Regions from separate parts of the Pedococcus sp. P3_C7 genome, predicted to be linked through region 2. Evidence: riboswitches for the same ligand, from Rfam matches in the RefSeq annotation. Region 2 holds a riboswitch; the other holds the start of a gene.

Region 1 (7,199 bases), on a different contig from region 2:
GACGATGTCGACGCGGTCGCCGCGGTCCACCAGAGCAGGGAAGCCGTGAACGGTCTGGCCACCGGACGTCGACTCGAAGGTCGCAGGCAGGTCACCGAAGTCCCACTGCCGCAATCCTTTCCGCTCGATGGCTGCGGCCGCACTCGACATCCGCCGCTGCACCTGGCCGGCCAGCTGCTCCTGGAGGGCGCCCAGGTCCTTGCCGCTGCCCAGCACGCGTCCAGTGCCGTCCTCGACGGCGAACGTGATGCGCAGGTGGTCGGGGACTCGGTCTGCCGCGAACTGTTCGGGCGGCACCTGGATCCCGGTGCGTGCGCGGAGCACCCGAGCGAGCTCGTCAGCCAGCCGTCGGTCGCCGCCGGGCTGGGCCTGCGCGAGAGCAGCAGCCGCGTGGTCGGGCGCCGGGACGAAGTGCACCCGGGTGGCCTTCGGCAGTGACCGCAGCAGCGCCGTCGCCAGCTCCTCCCGCAGCCCGGGCACCTGCCAGTCGAAGCCCGCGTCGGACACCTGGTTGAGCACCTGGACAGGAATGTGCACCGTCACGCCGTCCGCCGCCGCACCCGGTTCGAACTGGTAGGTGACCGGCAGCTCGATGCCCCCTTGGGTCCACGTCCTCGGGTAGTCGAGGGCGGACACCCCCTCCGCGCTCTCGCGGGTGAGGAGCTCTTCGGTGAAGGTCAGCAGCTGCGGCGTCGTGCGGCGGGCGTCCTTCCACCAGCGGTCGAAATGGCGTTGGGAGACCACCTCGGCGGGTACCCGTGCGTCGTAGAACGCCACGAGGTCCTCCTCGTCGACGACGATGTCGCGGCGCCTGGCTCGTTCCTCGAGCTCGGAGAGTCGTTGCAGCAGAGCCTGGTTCGCGGTGAAGAACGCGTGGTGCGTGTCCCAGTCCCCCTCGACCAGCGCATGCCGGATGAACAGGTCCCGCGACTCCTCGGGGTTGATCCGCGCATACTGCACGGTGCGGGCGGCCACGAGGGGGACGCCGTAGAGCGTGACCCTCTCGGTCGCCACCACAGCGCCCTGCTTGCGAGACCAACGCGGCTCGGAGTAGGTGCGCTTGACGAGGTGGTGGGCCAGCCGCTCGGCCCAGATCGGGTCGATCCTGGCGTTGCTGCGCGCCCACAGCCGGGTCGTCTCGACGAGCTCGGCCGACATCACCCAGGTCGGCTGACGGCGGAAGAGCGTCGAGCCGGGCGAGATACCGAACCGTGCCCCGCGAGCCCCCAGGTAGTCACGCTTGGCCTCGTCGCGCAGCCCGATGTGGGACAGCAGTCCGCCCAGCAGCGCCTGGTGGATGAGGTCGGCGTTGGGCGGCTCCCCCGGGGCTGCGGTCGCCGCCTTCGTGTCGATGCCGACGTCCTGGCACGCCTTGCGCAGCTGGCTGTGCAGGTCCTGCCATTCCCGCACCCGCAGGTAGTGCAGGTACTCCGTGCGGCACATGCGCCGAAAAGCACTGTGCGACAACGCCTTCTGCTGTTCCTTGAGATAGGCCCACAGGTTCAGCAACGACATGAAGTCAGAGTGCTCGTCGCGGAACCTCGCATGCGACTGGTCGGCCTGGGTCTGCTTGTCGGCAGGTCGCTCGCGCGGGTCCTGCATGGAGAGCGCGGCGACGATGACCAGTACCTCGCGGGTGCAGCCCAGCGCGCCCGCCTCGATCAGCATGCGTCCCAGCCGCGGGTCCACGGGCAGCCGCGCCAACGACGTGCCGTATGCCGTGAGCCGCCTTCCGCGGCCACGGCCCTTGCGCGGCGGGCCCGTGGAGGGCGACGGCGCGGCATACCCGTCTGGGCCGTCCTGCCCGATGTCGAAGGCCTGCAGCTCCTCCAGCAGTCGGATGCCGTCGGCGACCTGGCGGGCGTCCGGGGCGTCCACAAAGGGGAAGGCGGTGATGTCGCCGAGGCCCAGCGAGGTCATCTGGAGGATGACGGACGCGAGGCTGGTGCGCTGGATCTCGGGCTCGGTGAACTCCGGTCGCGCCTCGTAGTCCTCCTCGGAGTACAGGCGGATGCAGATGCCGTCGGCGAGGCGCCCACAGCGGCCGGCGCGCTGGTTCGCACTCGCCTGCGAGATCCCCTCGATCGGCAGCCGCTGCACCTTGGTGCGCTGGGAGTACCGCGAGATGCGCGCGGTGCCGGCATCGACGACGTAGCGGATGCCGGGCACAGTGAGCGAGGTCTCGGCCACGTTGGTGGCCAACACGATCCGGCGTCCGGCGGCTCGTCCGAAGACCTTGTGCTGCTCTGCCGCGGACAGGCGCGCGTAGAGCGGGAGCACCTCGGTCTGAGGCAGCTTCATGCTCTCCAGCGCGTCCGCGGTGTCCCGGATCTCGCGCTCCCCGGACAGGAACACGAGGATGTCGTGACCGGTGCCGTCCGCGGCCCGCTCGGTCCACAGCTCCTCGACGGCCTCACACACGCCGGTGACCTGGTCGCGCTCTTCGGCATCGGGCCGCTCAGGGTCGACGAGCGGGCGGTAGCGGACCTCCACCGGGTAGGTGCGACCGGACACCTCGATGATCGGCGCCGGCTCACCACGGGCCGAGAGGAAGTGCTCCGCGAACCGCTGGGGGTCGATCGTCGCCGACGTGATGATGACCTTGAGGTCAGGGCGTCGCGGCAGCAGCTGCTTGAGGTAGCCGAGGATGAAGTCGATGTTGAGCGACCGCTCGTGCGCCTCGTCGATGATGATCGTGTCGTACTTGCGCAGCAACCGGTCTCTCTGCATCTCGTTGAGGAGGATGCCGTCGGTCATCACCTTGACGAGGGTGGAGTCGCTGCTCTGGTCGGTGAATCGCACCTGGTAGCCGATCGCGCCGCCGAGCTCCACCTCGAGCTCCTCGGCGATCCGCTCGGCGACCGAGCGGGCTGCGATGCGTCGCGGCTGGGTGTGCCCGATCAGTCCGGCCTGCCCGCGCCCCACCTCGAGGCAGATCTTGGGCAGCTGGGTGGTCTTGCCCGAGCCCGTCTCACCCGCGACGATGACGACCTGGTGGTCGCGGATCGCGGCGGCGATGTCGTCCTTGCGCGTGACGACCGGCAGGTCCGGCGGGTACTTGAGCTCCGGCACGGGCGGCGGTACGCGCACGGGCCGAGGTGGGCCCGCCCGACGTGGCCGCCGAGACCGGGACCGCTGCTCGGAGGACACGGGCGAAATCATACGGGTGAGCCCCAGCCACCCCTGCGTCTGCTCAGCGCACCAGTGTCGTCAGGTTGCGCGGGTTCGGGAGCTGGTCGGGAGCCAGGATTGCCCCACCGCCTGAGACGGTCACCAGCACGAGGACGACGGCAAGGACCGTCACGACCGCGACGAGCAGAAGCGGTGCGACCTGGTGTGGAAGGTGGACCGTGTGGACGTGCAGGTGGAGCGTCACGGGCCCCGGGTGCGAAGCCATGCCCCAGTATCCCCCCGCGGCCGCCGGCTGACACCTGCATTCGACGTGTTCGGTCGGACGCAGGTGTCAGCAGTCGGCTCAGACGCCCTTGGCCGCGATGAAGCCCTGCTCCAGGTCGGCAACGATGTCGTCGATGTGCTCGATGCCCACGGCGAGGCGCACCAGCCCGGGCGTCACCCCAGCCTTGAGACGATCGCCGTCCGGGCCCTGGGAGTGGGTCGTGGACGCCGGGTGGATCGCGAGCGAGCGCACGTCACCGATGTTGGCGACGTGGCTGTGCAGCACGAGGGACTCGACGAACCGTCGCCCCGCTTCGACGCCGCCGGCGATCTCGAACGCCAGCACCGCCCCAGCACCCCGCGGCGTGTACTTCGTTGCCTTCGCGTACGACTCGTGGTCCGGCAGTGAGGCCCACACGACCTGCTCGACCTGCTCGTGCTGCTGGAGGAACGCCGCCACCTTGTGCGTGTTCTCCAGGTGCCGCTCGATGCGCAGGCTCAGCGTCTCGATGCCCTGGGCGATGAGGAAGGCGTTGAACGGTGCGATCGCGGGACCAAGGTCGCGCAGCAGCTGGACGCGCGCCTTGAGGATGAACGCGAGGTTGGCGCCGAAGGCACTCCCCACGCCGAGGTCCCGCGCGAACACCAGCCCGTGGTAGCTCTCCTCCGGGGTGTTGTAGTTGGGGAACTTGTCGGGGTCGGCCCCGAAGTCGAACGTGCCCCCGTCGACGATCACCCCCGCGATCGACGTGCCGTGACCACCGAGGTACTTGGTCGCCGAGTGCACGACGATGTCGGCTCCCCACTCCAGCGGACGGATGAGGTAGGGCGTCGCGATCGTGTTGTCCACGACGAGCGGCACTCCGGCCTCGTGGGCGACGGCCGCGACGCCCTCGATGTCGAGCACCTCCGACTTCGGGTTGGAGATCGTCTCGCCGAAGAACAGCTTGGTGTTGGGCCGGACGGCGGCCCTCCAGGACTCCAGGTCGTTGGGGTCCTCGACGAAGCCCACCTCGATCCCGAACTTGGGGAGGGTGTGCTTGAGCAGGTTGAAGGTGCCGCCGTACAGGCTCGGGCTCGCCACGACGTGGTCCCCCGCCTCGGCGATGTTGAGGATGGCCAGGGTCTCGGCGGCCTGTCCCGAGGCGACCAGCAGCGCCCCGACCCCGCCCTCGAGCGACGCGACTCGCTGCTCGACAGCGTCCTGGGTCGGGTTCATGATGCGGGTGTAGATGTTGCCGAACTCCTTGAGGGCAAACAGGTTTGCCGCGTGTTCGGTGTCCTTGAAGACGTAGGACGTCGTCTGGTAGATCGGCAGGGCGCGAGCGCCGGTGGCGGCGTCCGGCTCCTGCCCGACGTGGACCTGCCGGGTCTCGAACGACCAGTTGGTGGAGCTCATCTCGGTGTCCTTCACTCTCGTATGCCGCGTGGCACGGATCGGGGGCCCGTCACCGGCGGAGCGGGTGGTCGAGGTGCCTGTGAAGGGGAGGTTCGAGCTCCCGAGGTCCTGTGATCACTGATGCCACCGCCGGAACGGTGCGGGACACGTGGTGGGTCTCCCGCGCTTGCGGACGGCGACTGCGCCGCCCGCCAGGTCTTCACCCGGGGCACCCCACCGCGGAGGAGGGTTGCCGGCCAGCGAGCCGGGGCTTGTCGCTGGCACTCATGACCTGGGCCGAGGCTACGCCGGGGAGGTGAGCGGGCGGCATACCCATCTCTCATGGCGGACGCACGAACGGCGGGTCAGCGAGCGCCGGGACGTGGGTCGGGATCGGGGGTGGTGCCGCGCGCATCGGTGGCGTCGCGGGTCCGCATCGCCAGGTCCCCGTCGTGTCGGGCGTACAGGTCGCGCCCGGTGCCGACGGCCCCCAGACCCGCCGCGGTCGCCTCGGCCGCGAGGCCGGTGACGAACATCGTCCGCGACCGGTCGGGGTCGCGGGTCACCAGGGCGAGGTCGTCGAGCCACTTGTTGCGCACGAGGACGCGTGCACGTCCCGCGACCTGCTCGGCCACCCAGTGCGCCGTCGCGGTCGGCGAGCCCGGCGACCGGGTCGCGCGGAACGTGCGGAACGTGCGGGCGTCGGGCTGGTACTCGGCTCGACCGGCGCGGCGAAGCTCCTCGGCCGTCGCGAGCCGGAGGCGTTGAGCCGTGCCGAAGCGCAGCGAGCGTCGCGCCGTCCTCGTCGGGCTCGCCAGGGCCGCGGGGTTCGTCGCCAGGGCGCCCCGCTTGAGCACGCCGGACGCGGCGCCGGTGACCGACAGGGCGGCGCCCACGCCGATGCGGCCCCAGTCCCCGTCGCCGTAGCCGACCTTGACCGCCACGTCTGCCGTCAGCTGGAGTCCGTCGCACGCCCCGGCGACGACCCCCAGCGCCTTGGACGGCGGCGTAGGAGCCATCGCCACGCCCCCTGCCGCGCTCCCGAGCACGCCGGCCCCACGACTGAGCCCCGTCAGCGAGTCGTACATCCGTGAGTCGTCGAGGCCGTCCTGGACGAGCTGGTGCAGAACCGAGGCGCACCGGCGGTCCGCCTCGGCAAACCGTTGCCAGGCTGCGGCATGGCGGCGTTCGGCGATCTGGACGAGCTCGAGCTGCTCCAGCTCCTTGCGGTGCACGTCCGCGGCGACCGCACGCTGAGTCGGGTCCGCGCTCTCCTGCGCCGTCACCCGCCGGTTGCCCAGGGTGACCGCGAGCTGCCAGGCCTCCGCGTGCGTCGTCACCGCCCAGGAGGCGTCGTGCTGCGCCTCCGCCAGAGCTGCGGCAAGGGGCCGCAGGGCCACCGCGGACACCGCGTAGCGACGCCCCACCGAGACCAGGAGCGAGGCCGCGGTGCGGGACCGAGCGCCGAAGGCGGCGCCGCCCGGCCCCTCCCAGGTCGTCCTGCTCGGGTCGCCGAGGCTTCGCACGGTGCTCGCCAGGGCCAGCAGCAGCTCGCCCTGCCCGGCCAGCCGGTCGGCGAGTGCGCGCACCGTGCCGGGATCACCCGACAGCGGCCTCAGGATCGTCATCCCGGGCCACCGTCGAAGGCGGCGGCGCTCGTGCTCTCGACGTCGGCGTACAGCCGCCCGGCCAGCGCCGTCGCGGCCGCGAGGTCCTCGAGCGCGCGGCCGATCACGTGACGTTGGTGCTCGAAGTCACCCAGCACCGAAGCGAGGGCTCCGGCGCTGTCGCCGGGGCCCAGCGCCCAGGTCTGCTCCGAGCTGCGCACCGCCTGCCAGAGGAGGTCGTCGGCCACCTCCCGCAGGGAAGCGCCCAGCGCCACGATGGTGTCGGAGTTCACCTCGATCCGGGTCATGGGTCCGAGGGTAGGTCGGTCGTGGGACGCCTCCCGGAGTTGTCCACAGCCGCCTGTGCGCCGGATCCTCGGCGCCCGACAGCTCCCACCGAGCCGACCCGCCTGCTCGACCCCTCCACCCGAGATGTGCCGGTTCGTGTTGTGATGGACCCATGAGCATTGTTGGTGAGTACGTCGCCAGCCCCACCGGCTGGGTCCGGACGCAGGTCGAGCAGATCGAGGCCGCCGGGACGACCCGTGCGGTCGCCATCCAGGGTCGACGGGTCGTGATGCTGACCATGCTCGGCCTCTCCGGCAAGGTGCGAAAGGTGCCGTTGATGCGCGTCGAGCACGACGGTGTGTATGCCGCGGTGGCGAGCAAGGGTGGCGCGCCGGAGCACCCCAAGTGGTACGCCAACATCCGCAAGAACCCGGTCCTCGACCTCCAGGACGACGACCGCACGTGGACGGTCCGGGCCCGCGAGCTCGAGGGCGCCGAGCGCGAGGAGTGGTGGCCGCGGTGCGTCGAGG
Region 2 (7,199 bases):
CCACGAGGGCGGTGCCCTCCGTCGTGAGGGAGGCTTGGGGGCTGCGCGACTCGACGGCGGCCATCGCGATCCGGGTGGCCTCGGCGACGTCCTGTTCCGGCACGTCGCGGGTCTCGCCCGGGACGGGTTCGAGCTCGCCGTCCCTGGTCACCACCCACGCTGCCACCGGCTGCCATCCCGTGTGCCGTGCCACGTCCTTGAGGATCGTGGGGATGACCTCGGCCAACGTCGTCGCGTCGTTGGCCGCGGTTGCCATGGACGTGAGCAGGGCCAGGGCCTGTTCCGCGTCCTTGCTCTCGGTGATGTCCTGGGAGGTGCCGCCCATGCGCAGGGGGGCTCCGGTGACCTCGTCGCGGGTGAGGCGGCCACGGCCACGGATCCAGCGCAGGGAGCCGTCGCTGTGGAAGATGCGCGCGTCGAACTCGAACTCGCCCGTCTCCTCCAGGGCGCGCCGGACCACCTCGGCCACGGCGTCCCGGTCGTCGGGGTGCATCCGGTCGAGGAAGCCCTGGTAGTTGGGGACGAAGCCGGAGTCGGGCTCCACGCCGTAGATGCGGTAGAGCTCGTCGGACCACGCCACGACGTCGCTGCCGACGTCCCATTCCCAGCTGCCGATCTTGGCGATGTGCTGCGCCTCGGCCAGCTGCGTCTCGCGCCGTTGCAGGGTCTCGATCAGCCGTCGCTGATCGCTGTACTCGGTCACCCGGTGCAACCATCCGACGTGGTTGCCGTCGTCGTCCCTGATCGGGGTGTGGCTGACCAGTGCCCAGAACCGCTCGCCGTTCTTGCGCAGCAGGCTGCACTCGAGGTTGCTGCCGGGGGCGCTGCTGCCCTGCAGTCCGCTCAGGTGTTCGGCGAACTGGGCCTGGCCGGTCGCGTCCAGGGTCTCGAAGACGGACAGCCCGTCCATCTCGTCGACCGTCCTGCCCAGCATCTCCGCAAGTCGTGGGTTCGCGAGCACGGTCCTGCCCTCGGCGTCGAAGACCCACAGGCCGTCGGGCGACGCCTCGACCAGCCAGCGGCTCAGGTCGCCGAGGTCTGCCTTGCCGCCCAGGGTCCCGAGGTCGCTCGCACCTGCGGTACGTCCACGGGCGCCTGGGTCGAGGGGCTGCGGATGCTGCACGCAGTGATCTTCCTTCATCAGCCGCAAAGAAGCGCCCTCAAACACTCAATTCGGCCCAGATCCTGCACCACCAAGCCGCTGAACGACCACAGCGGAGCTGCTCTATCGAGGGGGATGGAGGGGTACCTCGAGGACCTGGGGCTTCTCGGGTGGTGGCCAGGGGCGGGGTCGAACCGCCGACCTTCCGATTTTCAGTCGGACGCTCGTACCAACTGAGCTACCTGGCCGTGGGTGCATGTGCGTGATGGTGACCATGCAATCCAGAACATGCGATCGCGGCGGTCTCGTGCCGAAGCCCGGGGGACCGTCGCGACTGCAGGATCATAGCCGATCCGTGCTGCCCCCTCACAACCGACGGCCATCGCGGAATGGCCCCGCGTGCAACCACGACTTCCTGCGCGGCCTGGGTGCCGAGCCGGTGACGTATGCCGCTGGGCTGGCCGAGCACGAGTGAGCTCGGCCCGTCGGCACGAAGGGCAGCCGCGCAACGGATTCCGTGCGTGGGAGCTCTTTGTCGTCCCACCATGCGAGAGACATATCCTACTTATTTGATAGGCAATGGAGGAGCCGCTACCTTCGACGCAGGTCATGAGCTCCAGTGACAAGCCCCGGCTCGCTGGACGGCAACCCTCCCACTCGCGGTGGGGTGCTCCGGGTGAAGACCAGGTGGCAGTCGAACGACCGCCGCAAGCGCGAGGCTCGAGCCTCATCCGAGGACGGAAACCCATGAAGGACAACGGATCCAGGCAGGCAGCCGATCGCTCCTGCCGACCCGTCCTGCGCAGGCACATCGACCTGCTCAGGGTTTCCAGCGCGCTCTGTCGCCCCTGACGCGCGCCCTCGTCGTTCGTCGGCTTCAGCCGGTCTCTGACCTGCGCTCGTAGGTCTGTTCGGCACCTGCTGCCTCGAAACCCATTCTCCTCCAACGGTTCTGCGCCTCGGCGCGGGACCGGCGATTCCCCTTGCCCGAAAGGATCCACCCATGGCTGTCATTGCCACGATCTCCAGCAGTCCCTCCCTCTCCTCCAAGACCGACGCCGTCCTCTCCGACATCGCGAGACAGCTCCAACGCGCCGGCCACGTCGTCGTCCCGATCGTGTTGCGGGACCTGCCGGCCGGCCCACTCCTGCGCGGGGACGCCCATGACCCCGACGTGGCCCGCGCCGTGGCTGCGCTCGAGGCGGCAGACGCGGTCGTCGTGTCCACCCCGGTCTACAAGGCGGCCTACGGCGGCCTGCTCAAGACCTTCCTCGACCTGCTGCCGCAGTTCGCGCTGCGGGGCAAGGTCGTCCTGCCGGTGGCCACCGGCGGCACGCCCGCCCACGTGCTGGTCGTCGACTATGCCCTCCGCCCCGTCCTGGCGAGCCTGTCGCCGAGCAGCATCACCCCGGGCTGGTTCGTCCTGGCCGACCACGTGAGGCTCGTCGACGGGGGTGAGGCCTTCCTCGACGAGGCTGCCCTGCGCCCGCTGCGCGAGGTCACGACCGTCTTCCTCGACACCGTGGCAGGACGCTCGCTGGTCACCGCGGGTGCCGTGCTCCGCGAGGCGGTGGCCTGATGCGCACGATCCGTGGTTCCTTCACCGCGAGCCGGGCGCTGGTCGCCTCGCTGGCGGCGGCCCTGCCACTCGTCCTGGTGTCCGGCTGCTCGCTCCCGTCGAGCGAGGCCAGCACGTCCGCGAAGGACAAGGGGCCGGTGACCATTCGCTACCAGGGGTGGGCCAACTCGGTGTCGCTACCCGAGCTCGCCTCCGACCTGGGCTACTTCCCCACCCTCAAGCTCAACTGGGTCGGCAACACCACCAGCGGTCCCCAGGACATCCAGTCCGCGGCCACGGGGCAGACCGACTTCGGCGGTGCGTTCTCCGGCGCCGTGGTCAAGCTCATCGGCGCAGGCGCCCCGGTCAAGGCCGTCATCAACTACTACGGCGAGGACGCCAGGACGTTCAACGGCTTCTACGTCAAGAACGACAGTCCGATCCGGACCCCGCACGACCTGATCGGCAAGAAGGTCGCTGTCAACACTTTGGGGGCGCACGCCGAGGCGGTCATCGACACCTACCTGAAGAAGAACGGCCTCACGCCGGAGGAGATCAAGCAGGTGCAGCTGGTCCCACTGCCCCCCAACGACACCGAGCTGGCCGTCCGGCGTGGGCAGGTCGACGTCGGCACCCTCTCGGGGGTCCTGCAGGACCACGCCATCGCCACGGGTGGGCTGCGGTCGCTGTTCAGCGACTACGAGCTGTTCGGCGCCTTCAACGGTGGTCAGTACGTCCTACGGGACGACTTCATCGCCAAGCATCCGGCGGCAGCCAAGGAGTTCGTCACCGGGGTCGCCAAGGCGATCGAGTGGGAGCGCACGAGCTCTCGCGAGACCGTCATCACGCGGTTCACCACCATCATCGAGAAGCGTGGTCGCAACGAGAAGACCGACAACCTCAAGTTCTGGAAGAGCGTGGGAGTCGCCAGCAAGGGCGGCTTGATCAGTGACCAGGACTTCACCCGCTGGGAGCCGTGGCTCGTCGACAGCGGGGTCCTCGAGCAGGGCGCGCTCAAGCCCCGCGACCTCTACACCAACGACTACAACGGGCTCGCGTCGAAGGCGTCCTCATGAGTGCCCACATCGAGCTGCGTGGCGTGACCAAGGAGTTCGCGCTCCGCCCGACCAGGGACCAGCCGCAAGCACGCCCGCTGGTCGCGCTGGACGACGTGTCCCTGGAGGTGCCACGCGGTGAGTTCCTCACGCTGGTCGGACCGAGCGGGTCGGGCAAGACCACCTTGCTCGACCTCCTCGGCGGGCTGAGCCGCCCCACGAGCGGCAGCGTCCTCGTGGACGGCGCCGAGGTGACCGGTCCCGGTCTCGACCGGGGCATCGTCTTCCAGCAGTACGCGCTCTTTCCCTGGCGGACCACCCTCGCCAACGTGACGTTCGGCCTCGAGCAACGGGGACTGAGTCGCCGCGAGCGCACCGAACGGGCCCGCGAGAACCTGGCCCTCGTGGGGCTCGAGGGGTTCGAGGACCGCTACCCCCACGAGCTCTCCGGTGGGATGAAGCAGCGGGTCGCGATCGCCCGGAGCCTGGCCTACCAACCCGGGATCCTCCTCATGGACGAGCCGTTCGCGGCCCTTGACGCGCAGACCCGTGAACAGCTGCAGGACGAGCTGCTGCGGATCTGGCGAGCCACCGACACGACGGTCGTGTTCATCACCCACGGCATCGAGGAGGCGGTCTACCTCGGCCAGCGCGTGGCCGTCCTGAGCGCCCGCCCCGGGCGTCTCAAGGCCCTCGTCGACGTCGACCTCGGCGACCGCGAGTCCACCACGGACCTGCGGTCGGACCCCCGCTTCGTGCACTACCGGCACGAGGTCTGGACGCTCCTGCACGACGAGGTGCGCCGCGCCCAGGACGCCGGTCACCTCAAGATCCAGCCCGACGGCACAGAGAAGGCAGCCTGATGAGCACCGCAACCCTGGACCCAGGTCGTGATCTGACAGCGCCGACGCAGCCCGGCCCGGCACCCGAGGCGAGCGTGGCTCGGCGGGCTGCCACGCGGCATACCTGGTGGGGTGCCGTCGCGCGCCGCCTCGGGCGGGGGACGCGCAGGTCTGCGGCCGTCGTGCTCTTCCTGCTGTTGTGGGAGTTCGGCACGCAGTACCTGCTCGACCCCGCGCGCAAGGTGTTCCTCCCGCCTCTGCACGAGGTGCTCCAGGCGTGGTGGGGACTGGTCCAGAGCGGCCAGCTCCAGCAGCACGTCGCGGCCAGCCTGACCCGGTCGGTGATCGGGTTCAGCGTCGCGGTCGTCGCGGGCATCGGGCTGGGACTCGTGGTGGCGTGGTACGACGGCCTGCGCGAGTTCCTCACGCCGCTGCTGGAAGCCTTCCGCAACACGGCCGCCCTCGCGCTCCTGCCGGTCTTCGTCCTACTGCTCGGGATCGGGGAGACGAGCAAGATCTCGATCGTCGCGTACGCGAGCTTCTTCCCGGTGCTGCTCAACACGATCGCCGGGGTGCGCACGGTCGACCCGCTCCTCGTCAGGGCCGCCCGGTCGCTGGGGCTGGGCAGCCTGAGGCTGTTCCAGAAGGTGGTCCTGCCCTCCGCGGTGCCCACCATCTTCACGGGCGTCCGGATGGCGGGCACGGCCTCGATCCTGGTCCTCATCGCCGCCGAGATGGTGGGCGCGAAGGCGGGGCTGGGCTACCTGATCGTCAACGCCCAGAGCAGCTTCCAGATCCCGGACATGTATGCCGGCATCCTCACCGTCTCGCTGTTCGGGCTCCTCGTGAACACCGTCCTCGTCCGGCTGGAGCGGCACTTCTCGCGCTGGCGCGTCGCTGCCGCGGCCCGCTGACCAGCACCCCAGATCCGTTGAAAGGAAAGCTGAACCATGTCCACTGAACCCCGAGAGCTCCATCTCAACGCCTTCATCATGTCGACCGGCCACCACGAGGCCGCCTGGCGACACCCTGAGGTCGAACCCGCCCGCGCGCTCACGCTGCAGCACTACGTCGACATCGCCAGGACGGCCGAGCGCGGCCTGCTCGACTCGGTCTTCTTCGCCGACGGAGTGGCGCTGCACGGCAACGTGAAGCACAACACGCACAGCGCCTTCGAACCGCTCACCCTGCTCTCGGCCCTGGCCGCCTCGACGACCCACGTCGGGCTCATCGCGACCGCGTCGACGACCTACAACCATCCCTACACACTGGCTCGCGCGTTCGCCTCGCTCGACCACCTCAGCGGTGGGCGGGCCGGGTGGAACATCGTCACGAGCGCCGGGCAGGACGAGGCGCGGAACTTCGGGCTCGAGGGTCGCCCCGACCACGAGGCGAGGTATGCGCGGGCCACCGAGTTCGTCCAGCTCGCCCAGGCGCTCTGGGACTCCTTCGACGACGAGGCCGTCATCGCCGACAAGGTGTCGGGCATCTACGCCGACACCGACCGCATCGCTCCGATCGACCACAAGGGCCCGCACTTCGAGGTGCGCGGCCCACTCAACATCCGCCGGCCCGTGCAGGGCTACCCCCTCCTGGTGCAGGCGGGGTCGAGCGAGTCGGGCAAGGAGTACGCGGCCCGCTTCGCCGAGGCCGTCTTCACCGCGCAGCAGACGCTCGAGGAGGCGCAGGCGTTCTACGCCGACCTCAAGGGCCGGCTCGCCGCCCACGGTCGGCGCCCGGAAGCCCTGCTCATCCTCCCTGGCATCAGCCCCGTCGTCGGGCGCACCGAGGAGGAGGCCAAGGAGAAGGAGGCCGAGCTCAACGCCCTGATCAACCCGGCATACGGGCTGGCGCAGCTCTCGACCATGCTCGACCACGAGCTGACCGAGGGCGACCTCGACGGACCACTGCCGCCCGTGGCGGTGGGCACGGAAGGCAACCAGAGCCGCAAGCAGCTGATCCTCGACCTGTCCGAGCGCGAGGGCCTCACGGTCCGCCAGCTCATCGAGAGGCTGGCCGGCGGGCGCGGCCACCGGGTGTTCGCCGGGACGGCCGTGCAGGTCGCCGACCAGATCCAGGAGTGGTTCGAGCAGGGGGCAGCCGACGGGTTCAACGTCATGCCGCCGACGCTGCCGGGCGGTCTGGACGACTTCGTCGACCTCGTGGTCCCCGAGCTGCAGCGTCGGGGCCTGTTCCGCACCGAGTACACGGGCAGGACGCTGCGCGACCACTACGGCCTGCCCCGGCCGGCCAACCCCAACACCGAGCACGCCCTCACCACGAAGGAGCACGCAGCATGACCGCCATCGCGACCGACCGGGACGTCCGCAAGATCACCGGACGGATCGGCGCCGAGATCGTCGGCGTCGACCTCACCTCCGACCTCGACGCCGAAACCATCCAGTTCCTCAACCAGGCTCTGCTGGAGCACAAGGCGCTCGTCTTCCGCCGTGCCCCGCTCACCGACGATCAGCAGGAACGGTTCGCCGCGCACTTCGGCCCGCTCACGACGGCGCACCCCACGGTCGCGTCGGCGCCGGGCGCCCCGCGGATCCTTCCCGTCGACAGCGAGAAGGGGGCGGCCAACCACTGGCACACGGACGTCACCTTCGTCCAGGCGCCACCGAAGGCGACCACCCTGT

The links. A riboswitch is a leader RNA that binds a small molecule or an ion and turns the genes downstream of it on or off. The one in region 2 is predicted to bind S-adenosylmethionine.
Region 1: linked by a shared signal. The riboswitch ahead of AC1DS4_RS18230 (bifunctional o-acetylhomoserine/o-acetylserine sulfhydrylase) and the one ahead of ssuE (NADPH-dependent FMN reductase) in region 2 are both predicted to bind S-adenosylmethionine.

The regions. Positions count from the first base shown of each region.
Region 1 covers NZ_JBFUHC010000013.1:151,059-158,257, reverse strand. Annotated here, with positions in the region: gene hrpA (ATP-dependent RNA helicase HrpA) at 1-3,162, opposite strand, end outside; gene AC1DS4_RS18235 (hypothetical protein) at 3,194-3,397, opposite strand; gene AC1DS4_RS18230 (bifunctional o-acetylhomoserine/o-acetylserine sulfhydrylase) at 3,476-4,795, opposite strand; SAM riboswitch class IV at 4,953-5,067, opposite strand; gene AC1DS4_RS18225 (hypothetical protein) at 5,140-6,402, opposite strand; gene AC1DS4_RS18220 (hypothetical protein) at 6,399-6,689, opposite strand; gene AC1DS4_RS18215 (nitroreductase family deazaflavin-dependent oxidoreductase) at 6,842-7,199, shown strand, end outside.
Region 2 covers NZ_JBFUHC010000007.1:4,891-12,089, reverse strand. Annotated here, with positions in the region: gene AC1DS4_RS10640 (response regulator) at 1-1,123, opposite strand, end outside; tRNA gene AC1DS4_RS10635 (tRNA-Phe) at 1,274-1,350, opposite strand; SAM riboswitch class IV at 1,708-1,822, shown strand; gene ssuE (NADPH-dependent FMN reductase) at 2,106-2,681, shown strand; gene AC1DS4_RS10625 (ABC transporter substrate-binding protein) at 2,681-3,736, shown strand; gene AC1DS4_RS10620 (ABC transporter ATP-binding protein) at 3,733-4,578, shown strand; gene AC1DS4_RS10615 (ABC transporter permease) at 4,578-5,471, shown strand; gene AC1DS4_RS10610 (LLM class flavin-dependent oxidoreductase) at 5,508-6,857, shown strand; gene AC1DS4_RS10605 (TauD/TfdA dioxygenase family protein) at 6,854-7,199, shown strand, end outside.